DNA from 3 places in the Pseudomonas sp. 37 R 15 genome. Region 3 is predicted to be linked to each of the others. Evidence: riboswitches for the same ligand, from Rfam matches in the RefSeq annotation. Region 3 holds a riboswitch; each other region holds the start of a gene.

Evidence for each region. A riboswitch is a leader RNA that binds a small molecule or an ion and turns the genes downstream of it on or off. The one in region 3 is predicted to bind cobalamin.
Region 1: another riboswitch for cobalamin. It lies ahead of BFQ04_RS23780 (ABC transporter substrate-binding protein); the one in region 3 lies ahead of cobW (cobalamin biosynthesis protein CobW).
Region 2: another riboswitch for cobalamin. It lies ahead of cobO (cob(I)yrinic acid a,c-diamide adenosyltransferase); the one in region 3 lies ahead of cobW (cobalamin biosynthesis protein CobW).

The regions. Positions count from the first base shown of each region.
Region 1 is NZ_CVTV01000059.1:29,882-33,152, forward strand. It holds gene BFQ04_RS23775 (FecCD family ABC transporter permease) at 1-941, opposite strand, end outside; gene BFQ04_RS23780 (ABC transporter substrate-binding protein) at 938-1,948, opposite strand; cobalamin riboswitch at 2,062-2,256, opposite strand; gene BFQ04_RS23785 (DNA/RNA non-specific endonuclease) at 2,378-3,271, opposite strand, start outside.
Region 2 is NZ_CVTV01000018.1:76,310-79,580, reverse strand. It holds gene BFQ04_RS04250 (PQQ-dependent sugar dehydrogenase) at 1-1,005, opposite strand, end outside; cobalamin riboswitch at 1,105-1,362, shown strand; gene cobO (cob(I)yrinic acid a,c-diamide adenosyltransferase) at 1,442-2,053, shown strand; gene BFQ04_RS04240 (cobyrinate a,c-diamide synthase) at 2,050-3,271, shown strand, end outside.
Region 3 is NZ_CVTV01000015.1:24,203-27,473, reverse strand. It holds gene cobN (cobaltochelatase subunit CobN) at 1-442, opposite strand, end outside; gene cobW (cobalamin biosynthesis protein CobW) at 445-1,518, opposite strand; cobalamin riboswitch at 1,611-1,811, opposite strand; gene BFQ04_RS03750 (M10 family metallopeptidase C-terminal domain-containing protein) at 1,858-3,271, opposite strand, start outside.

The DNA of each region.
Region 1 (3,271 bases), on a different contig from region 3:
ACCACGCCCACCGGAATCACCTGGCCCTTGATCAAGGTACGCGACAGCACATCCGCCGCGATCAGGAACAAGGCGCCGCCCAGGGCGCTGGCCGGCAGCAGTCGCGAGTGCCCGGTGCCGAGCATCAAGCGCACGGCATGGGGGATCACCAGCCCGACAAACCCGATGGAACCGACAATCGACACCATCACCGCCGTGACCACTGCCGCGCAGCCCACCAGCACAACCTGCACGCGACGCACCGGGATGCCCAGCGAGGCCGCCGAATCGGTGCCGAAGGTAAACGCATCCAATGCACGTCGGTGCCACAGGCACACCACCAGCCCTGCGACCGCCACCGGCACCGCCAGCCACACCGATGGCCAGCGCACGCCGCTGAGGTTGCCCAGCAGCCAGAACATGATGCCGCGGGCCTGTTCGGAGCTGGCGGATTTGGTAATCAGGAACGCGGTGAGCGCATTGAACAACTGCGAACCGGCGATGCCGGCGAGGATGATCTGGCCGGTGCCGCTGGCGGAACCGCTGGCCCGCGCCAGCAGGATCACCAGTGCAAACGCGGCCATGGCGCCGACAAAGGCGCCCGCCGACAACGAAATCAAACCGCCGCCCACCCCGAGCAAGGCAATCAGCACCGCACCGGTCGAGGCGCCGGCGCTGATGCCCAGCAAATACGGGTCGGCCAACGGGTTGCGCAGCAACGATTGCAGGATCACCCCACAAGTCGCCAGGCCCGCACCACAGGCACCGGCGACCAGGGCGCGGGTCAGGCGGTAGTTCCATACCACGCCTTCATCGATGGGATCGAGCACATAGCCAGCCGCCCACAGTTTGTTGGCGAGCACCTGGAGCACCACCTGCGGCGAGATAGCGGTTTCGCCGATGGCCACACCGGCAAGCAGGGCGATCAGCAGCAGCGTGAGGGCGAGCAGGGTCCGTATCATTGCGGCAGGTTGTAGCCGTCGATGGCGGCGGCCAGCTGTTCCAGGCCGTCGAAGGTGCGCAGGCTGGCCTGCAGCGCGAGGGCGTCGAGGATGATGATGCGGTTGTGTTTCACCGCGTCCATGTTGCGCGTCACCGGGTCGCTACGCAGGAAGGCCAGCTTCTTTTCATGGTCGTCGGCGGGGTAGCGGCGGCGGTCCATGCGCGCGATCACCAGGAAGGTAGGGTTGGCCTTGGCGATGGTTTCCCAGCCGACGGCGGGCCATTCTTCATCCGATTGCACCACGTTGCGCAGGCCGAGGGTTTGCAGCATGAATTGCGGAACCCCTTTGTGGCCGGCCACGTAAGGGTCGCTGGCCATTTCGGCGCTGGAGAACCACACCAGCGCGCTGGCCTGTTTCAAACCTTTGCTCTGCGCGGTGGCAATCGACTTGGCCAGGCGCGCCTTGAGTTCATCGGTCAGTTGCTGGCCGCGCGCTTGCACGTCGAAGATCTCGGCCAGTTGGCTGAGGCTCTTGTAGATCGTCTCGATGCGAAACGGCTCCAGCCGCGTGCCGTCGGCGCCGACCAGATTGTCCTTGCCTTCGCAGTCGGAGGGCAGCAGGTAGGTGGGAATATTCAGTTCGTGAAACTGTTCGCGGGTACCCACCACGCCTTGAGGGCCGACCACCCATTCCAGCTCGGCGGCCACCAGTTGCGGGCGCTTGGCGATGACCGCCTCGAAGCTCGGCTCGTTATTGGCCAGGCGCTCGATGCTGTCGTTCTGCGCCTTGTACTGCCCCAGCACATCGTTGAACCACAGCGAAGTACCGACCACTTTATTGCCCACTCCCAGCGCATACAGCATCTCGGTGGCGGCCTGGCCGATCGTCACGCTGCGCGCGGGGGCTTGCTGGAAGGTGAGGCTGTTGCCGCAGTTCTCGACCGTCAGCGGGTAGTGAGTAGGCGCGGCGTGGGCCAGGGCACACAAGCCCAGGCCAGTGATCAGGGCCGAAACGCGTAGCAGCATGGGGCAATCTCCGGTGAACCGTACGTGAAGCAGGGGCGGTACGGCTCGGAAACACACCTTCGAACGCTGCAGGTCTGGCAGGGCGCGGATGTCCTTCCCGGACACCCCGCCGGTTAGTGAGTCACTTGGCCGGCAGGTCTCCTGACTGATGCGTCGTCGCCACGCTCCGGCCTTCCCGGACAACGTCCAGTGGCAGTGGGGAGCAGGCTCAGCACCTACAGTTGCGGGGGCAGTTTCGATTGACGTCGCGGGCGGCGTTTCGAATTCCCTGTTAGTCCCGTGTGGGAACCGGCGGCGCTATGGTAGTCGATCACGGCCTGTAGGAGCGAGCTTGCTCGCGAAGGTCGTCAACGATAACGCGAGCGGCCTGATGCGCCGCGGTGCTCTAAGGTGCTTCGCGTGCAAGCTCGCTCCTACAATGGGCCGTGGTCAGAGTCGGATATCCTGCGGCCCCCGGATCAGCGCTTCGATCCGCGTCCCCGTGGCGCGCTCTTCGTTGCTGAAACCGTCGTAGTCGGCCAGGTTGCCGAAGCGGATACCGGTCAATTGTTCGATCTGCAGCACGCTGCGCCGGTAGGTTTTGAGCGGGCCGAATACCAGGTCCAGTTGGTCCAGCTCGCGGCGCTGGTCGATCATGTACGCGCTGGCCGAGGGTTTGCCGTCGTCGCTGAGGTAGGCCACGACTTTCCAGAACGCCTGGGGGATTTTCACGCCACGGTACAGGCGGTCGTCGTCGCCAAACACCGGGCCGCTGAATACGCTGGCGCGGGCTTTCCAGCGCTGGGTGTTGTCGAGGATGTAGTCTTCCAGTTCCAGCCAGGTCTTCTGGTTGAAGCCGCTCATCTGCGGCGAGCAGTTGGTGAAGTGGAAGGTGTCGAGGTTGGCGGTGTTCGCCTCGTTTCCCCAGTTGGGGTCCTGGCGCCGCACCAGATGACCACGGTCCAGGCCATTGCCGGCGTAGAGGTCCTCGCCCACCTGGGCGTCGAGGGGCAGGCGGCCGTCGTAGGCCCAGGTGTCGTTGCTGCGCACGATATCCACGTGCTTGTCGCCATCGATGTTGACGCCGACATACAGTGCCAGGCGTCGGGAGCGCGACATACTGATGGAAAAGTGCGTGTAGTCCAGGCGCCCGGGCTGGGCATCGCCTGCCAGGGTCGAGTCAAGGGTGGGCCAGGGCACACCGAAGCTGCCGAGAAAATCCTCGGCGTAGCCGCGCCGGTCCTGCAGGTCCTTGGCTGCGGTAACCCGCGGCGTCGCAGCCCTGGCCTCCAGCAAGGATGGGCTGGGCGTGATCAGTGGGCGAAGGTCGGCAAGCCTTGGGCG
Region 2 (3,271 bases), on a different contig from region 3:
GCCTACCGCATAGTCCGGCGCGATGGCTTTGGCCACCAACTGCGGGTTCTGCGGCGTGACGCGCACATCCACATGCTGCCCGTAATAGCTGAAAGGCCAGCCGTAGAAGGCGCCGTCCTTGACCGAAGTGATGTAGTCCGGCACCAAATCACTGCCGATCTCATCGCGCTCGTTCACCGCCGTCCATAGTTTGCCGCTCTGGGGTTCCCAGGCCATGCCGTTGGGATTGCGCAGGCCGGAGGCGAAAATACGATGCTGGCCCGTGGCGCGGTCGACCTCCCAGATCGCCGCCCGGCCTTCTTCGGCTTCCAGGCCGTTCTCGCCGACGTTGCTGTTGGAGCCGACGCTGACATACAGCTTGCTGCCATCCTGGCTGGCCACCACGTTTTTGGTCCAGTGATGGTTGAGGCTGCCGCCCGGTAGATCGACGACCTTGGTGCCGGCCGCCTTGATCGCGGTTTCGCCAGGCTGATAGGGGAAGCGCAGCAACTTGTCCGAGTCGGCCACGTACAGGTCGTTGCCGACCAGGGCCATGCCGAACGGCGAGTTGAGGTTTTCCAGGAACACCGTGCGCGTTTCGGCGACGCCGTCATGGTCGGCGTCGCGCAGCAGGGTGATGCGGTTCGGGCTCGGCACACCAGCGCCGGCGCGGCCCATGACTTTTTCCATGACCCAGCCGCGAATGCCTTTGGTGTCATCCGGCTTGGGCGGTGCGTTGGTCTCGGCCACCAGTATGTCGCCGTTGGGCAGCACATAGAGCCAGCGCGGATGCTCCAGGCCCTCGGCGAATGCGGCCACTTGCGTGCCGGCAGCGGCGGTTGGCCTGGCGCCGTCGGGCCAGCCGACAGCTGGTGCGATGTTCACGGTAGGGATCAGCGTCTTGTTTGGTTCCGGCAGCTTGGGCGAGGGCCCGGTGCCATCCGTCACCTGCAGGGTAGAGCTTTCTCCGCAGGCGGCGAGGGTGCCGGCCAGCATGATCAGTAAGGCAAGTCTGGTTTTATGCATGGTGTTCTCCTGAATACCTGTAAGGGTAGAGAAGCACATCACCTTGATGGTTCAAGTACAGGACCAGCTTTAATTGACGCTCCACCCCCAACCCACTAACCTTCGCGGCTTGTTTCAGGTGCTCCGTGGCGTACGCGTCGACAGAGTGAAACAGGGAAGCCGGTGAGTGAGCGCACTTGTACACAGTGCTGCCGCAATTCCGGCGCTGCCCCCGCAACGGTAAATGAGTCAAGACGGCGCTGTTGGCCACTGTATCGCAGGCGATATGGGAAGGCGCGCCGTCGGCCTGCACGGTCTTTTACACAGACCGAGTGCCACTCATGAGCCCGGAGACCGGCCTGAAACATTCAACAGCATCACGGTGGGCGATGCTTGGCTGTCTGTTTTGTTTTTTTCCTGCCCGCCGTTTTTTGTCCAGCCCCAACGGAGAGCTGCCATGACCGATACCCCCGACCGCGACGAACGCCACCTGGCGCGCATGCTGCGCAAAAAAGCCGTGATCGATGAACGCATCGCCAATTCGCCCAATGAGTGCGGTTTGCTGCTGGTGCTGACCGGCAACGGCAAGGGCAAGAGCAGCTCGGCCTTCGGCATGCTGGCCCGGGCCATGGGCCATGGCATGCAGTGCGGCGTGGTGCAGTTTATCAAGGGGCGCAACAGTACCGGCGAAGAGATGTTCTTCCGCCGTTTCCCCGAGCAAGTGCGCTTCCATGTGATGGGCGAGGGCTTTACCTGGGAAACCCAGGATCGCCAGCGCGATATCGCCGCCGCCGAAGCGGCCTGGGCGGTATCCAGGGCGATGCTGAATGACCCCTCCATCGGCCTGGTGGTGCTGGACGAGTTGAACATCGCCCTCAAGCACGGCTACCTTGACCTGGACCAGGTGCTCGGCGACCTGCAAGCCCGCCCGCCGATGCAGCACGTGGTGGTCACCGGCCGGGGTGCCAAGCCGGAACTGATCGAAATGGCCGATACCGTCACCGACATGGGCATGCTCAAGCACGCGTTCCAGGCCGGTATCAAGGCTCAGAAAGGCGTCGAACTTTGAATCAGCCCCGTCATTGCCCGGCCGTATTGATCGCCGCACCGGCGTCCGGCCAGGGCAAAACCACGGTCACCGCCGCGTTGGCGCGTTTGCACCGCAACCTGGGGCGCAAGGTTCGCGTATTCAAATGCGGGCCGGACTTCCTTGACCCGATGATTCACGAACGCGCCAGTGGCGCGCCGGTGTATCAATTGGACATGTGGATGGTCGGCGAGCAGGAAAGTCGTCGCTTGTTGTGGGAAGCGGCGGGTGAGGCCGACCTGATCCTGATCGAAGGCGTGATGGGCCTGTTCGACGGCACCCCTTCCAGCGCCGACCTGGCGCGGCATTTCGGGGTGCCGGTGCTGGGCGTGATCGACGGCACGGCCATGGCGCAGACCTTCGGCGCGCTCGCGTTAGGCCTGGCACGCTACCAGCCGGACCTGCCCTTCGCCGGGGTGCTCGCCAACCGCGTCGGCACACTGCGCCATGCGCAGTTGCTGGAGGGCAGCCTGACCGAAGGCTTGCGTTGGTACGGCGCGCTGTCGCGCGAAACCGGCATCGAATTGCCCAGCCGTCACCTGGGCCTGGTGCAAGCCAGCGAACTGAATGACCTCGACGCGCGCCTGGACGCCGCCGCCCAAGCGCTGGGCAGCAGTTGCGAAGTGGCCGTGCCGCCGCCGGTAATGTTTGCCGCGCCCGAAGTCATCGAGGCCGAGCCCTTGCTCGCCGGGGTACGCATTGCGGTAGCCCGCGACGAAGCCTTCGCCTTTACCTACGGCGCCAGCCTCGACCTGCTGCGGGCCATGGGCGCGCAGCTCACGTTTTTCTCGCCCCTTCACGATCATGCGTTGCCTGACGCCGACAGCCTGTACCTGCCAGGTGGCTACCCGGAACTGCATCACCTGGCGCTGTCGCAAAATACTGCAATGCTTGAGGCGATCCGCGCCCATCATGCCGCCGGCAAGCCATTGCTCGCCGAGTGTGGCGGCATGCTGTATTTGCTCGACTCGCTGACCGATGTCGACGGCAACCGCGCCGAACTGCTCGGTCTGCTGCAGGGCGATGCAGTGATGCAAAAGAAATTGGCCGCCCTGGCGCTGCAAATCGTGGAGCTGCCCGAGGGCACGTTGCGCGGGCATACCTATCATCACTCCTTGACCAGCACAGCGTTGGAGCCGATCGCCCGCGGGCTTAGCCCCAATGGTGGGCGCGGGGCCGAGGCGGTCTATCGGCAGGGGC
Region 3 (3,271 bases):
TGCCCAGGCCACCCTGGCGCAAAAAGTGCCACAGACGCTCGCGCTGTTCGGCGGCGACGGTGCTCAGGCCGCTGAGTTCCGGGTCCGGACGATCATCCCCCGGCATCAGGATCAGCGTGACGCCGCGCTCGGCCAGTTCCACCAGGCGCTCGATGCCGTAGCGCCAATAACCGATGCCGCCATGCAAGGAAATCAGGATGACCTTGGCGTGGCGCAGCACCTCATCGACGTACAGGTCGACCGAGGCGTGGTTCTGCACCTGCATCGGGTTGGCCAGGCGCAGGCTGGGGTAATCCTCGGGCAACTGCTGCGCCGCTTCGGCGAGCAGCGCCAGGCTGGAATCGCCGCTGCACAGGATCACCAGTTCGGCAGGGGTTTGGCCAAGGTCGGCGATAGTGTCGTCCGCGACGAAACCACCGGGCTGGGTCCTGAGCAGGTGCATGGTTAAACGCTGAGGGCAGCGCGCAGTTGCGCTTCGAGGCCGGCGGCATCCAGTTCCTGGCCGATCAGCACCAGGCGCGTGGTGCGTGCTTCTTCCAAGCCCCAGGCCCGGTCAAAGTGCTTGTCGAAGCGCGTGCCCACGCCCTGGATCAGCAGGCGCATCGGCTTGTTCGGGATCGCAGCGAAACCTTTGACGCGCAGGATGCCGTGCTGCACCACCAGTTGGGTCAGGGCGTCGAGCAACAGGGCTTCGTCTGCTTGAGGCAGGTCGATGGAGATCGAGTCGAAGGCGTCGTGATCGTGGTCGTGATTAAGGGGGTCCTCACCGTCGTGGTGATGATCATGATGGCTGTGGCGAGCATCAATGTGCTCCTCCGAGCCCGCACCCAGGCCAATCAGCACGTCCAACGGCAGGCGACCGCTGCTGGCTTCGATGATCTTCACCGCCGGCGGCAGCTCTTCAGCGACTTCCAGGCGCACGCGGGCCAGGTCTTCGGCGCTGATCAGGTCGGATTTGTTGAGGATCACCAGGTCGGCGCTGGCCAATTGGTCGGCGAACAATTCGTGCAAAGGCGACTCGTGGTCCAGGTTCGGGTCGAGTTTGCGCTGGGCATCGACTTGATCCGGAAACGCGGCGAAGGTGCCGGCAGCCACGGCCGGGCTGTCGACCACGGTAATCACCGCGTCCACGGTGCACGCATTGCGGATTTCCGGCCATTGGAAGGCCTGGACCAATGGCTTGGGCAAGGCCAGGCCCGAGGTTTCGATGAGAATGTGGTCAAGGTCGCCGCGTCGGGCCACCAGTTCGCGCATCACCGGGAAGAACTCTTCCTGAACGGTGCAGCACAGGCAACCGTTGGCCAGTTCGTACACGCGGCCATTGGCTTCTTCCTCGGTGCAACCGATGGAACACTGCTTGAGGATTTCACCGTCAATGCCCAGCTCGCCAAACTCGTTGACGATCACGGCAATGCGACGGCCCTGGGCGTTGTCGAGCATATGACGCAGCAACGTAGTCTTGCCCGAGCCGAGAAAGCCGGTAACGATGGTGACGGGGAGTTTGGCCAGTGTTTTCATCGGATGCCCTTTGGGGCGGGCATACGGGACGACAGGCCCTGCGGCGGCGCGCAGCAGCGGGTTTCGTCACCGGATCACCCCGCCCGGTTGAATTGAAAAATCGATTGCGAGGCAGGTCTCCTGGCTTGGGGCTTGCGGGTCTTGCGACCGGCGCCGGCTGCGCCTTCCCGCCGTATCGGCAGTGGCATTGCAGTCAGGTGAACCCTTCACAGTTGCGGGGGCAGCCGCGGCTTGTACCGCGTTCCCTTCTTAGCTTCGGCCGCAGCCGAAGAACCTCGAGCAGGCAAGGCTACGCAGTGCGCGGTCTGCGGTCAATGTCCCGTAGCCGCGATGGAAGGTTCAGGCGTAGTGATAGCTGACAGGTACATCGCCAACAATATCGGTATGCAGTATTTGCCCCTGGCTCTCGAGGTACAGGTCAATCTCGCCATTGCCGGTCAAGTCGAGTACGACCCACGACTCGTTCGTGTGCGGATCGTAGCCCACGCCCACCTCGCCTGCCCGCCCGGTGAACTGGCTGACGAATGTCAGCGAACGGATGTCATGTTTGCGCAACAGCGCGCCAATATCGATTTTGTCCTGACCACTGACAAAGTCGGTCACCTGGTCCGGGGCGTACAACGTCGAATCACCGGCATTGTCGTATACAAACGTATCGCTGCCCGCACCGCCGCGCATGCGGTCCGCCCCGGCGCCGCCTTTGAGGCGGTTGTCGGCGTCATTTCCGATCAGCACGTCATTGCCCGAACCACCGATGGCGTTTTCCAGGACAACGCCCTTGGCGATGGACACATTGCCCTTCATTCCCCCTACGTCGCAGAAGGATTCGGCACGCAAGTTGATCACCTGGTCCTGATGATATCCGGAGAAGTCCAACGTATCGTTGCCACCCCCATCCCAGACGCAAAAGACAGCACGGTTGCGCGATGAACTCAAGGACAGGTCGTCTCGCTGGGTATTGGAGTTGAACCCGTAGGTGGTATCGGTGTTACGGGTCTGGTGATTGGCACCATAGACCCGCTGAGACCAGGCAATGTCAGCCATCAACGGCGACGAGGCATGTTGGCCCTTGAAGTCCTGACCGGTATTGCCCGGCGCAAAATAACTCATGACGGAGTGGCCCCGACTGTCTTGTGCGTAGGCGGCGTGGTCTGCATAGTTGGAAGGCCCCCACGACGCATCATAATTGCCCGTATGCGCGGCGCCCAATGTGTGTCCGATCTCGTGAGTGAGCGTTTGGCGCGCGAAGCTGTTGACTGCCGGCGCGCGGTTATCCGAATAGTCGGGGTTAACCCGTACCCGTCCTTGATAACTCGAGAACAAGCCGTCCGCCACCGGTGGCTGCTGGTTGTCACTGTTGACGAACCGCAGCCGCGCTTCAGCGTCAACAGCATCTTCTTCAAACTTGATATTCGCCACATCCGCCCAGGATTGCATTGAACGTCTGGCCTGTGCTTTTTGTGTTTCGTTAAACTTGCTTTCCTGTGATGCAACTTCATTAAACGTATAACCGACCCGCACGACGCCATCGCGATTGCTGTCTGTCAACCGACGCCCCCTCCTGTCAATGTTGCGCGCCATCGCCTCCGTAGACCACGAGGGTTTACCGGAGCCTGCGCGATAGTAGGGATCGTCGACACGCAAGGATGTGTCCCAAAGCGCGGGGGCGTTGGCGCCTGGACGCTGTTGGTCGTCGGGTGCGCAGCCGTGTTGCAGCTGATGACTATATTCGGACACATTACCCGGATTAAAA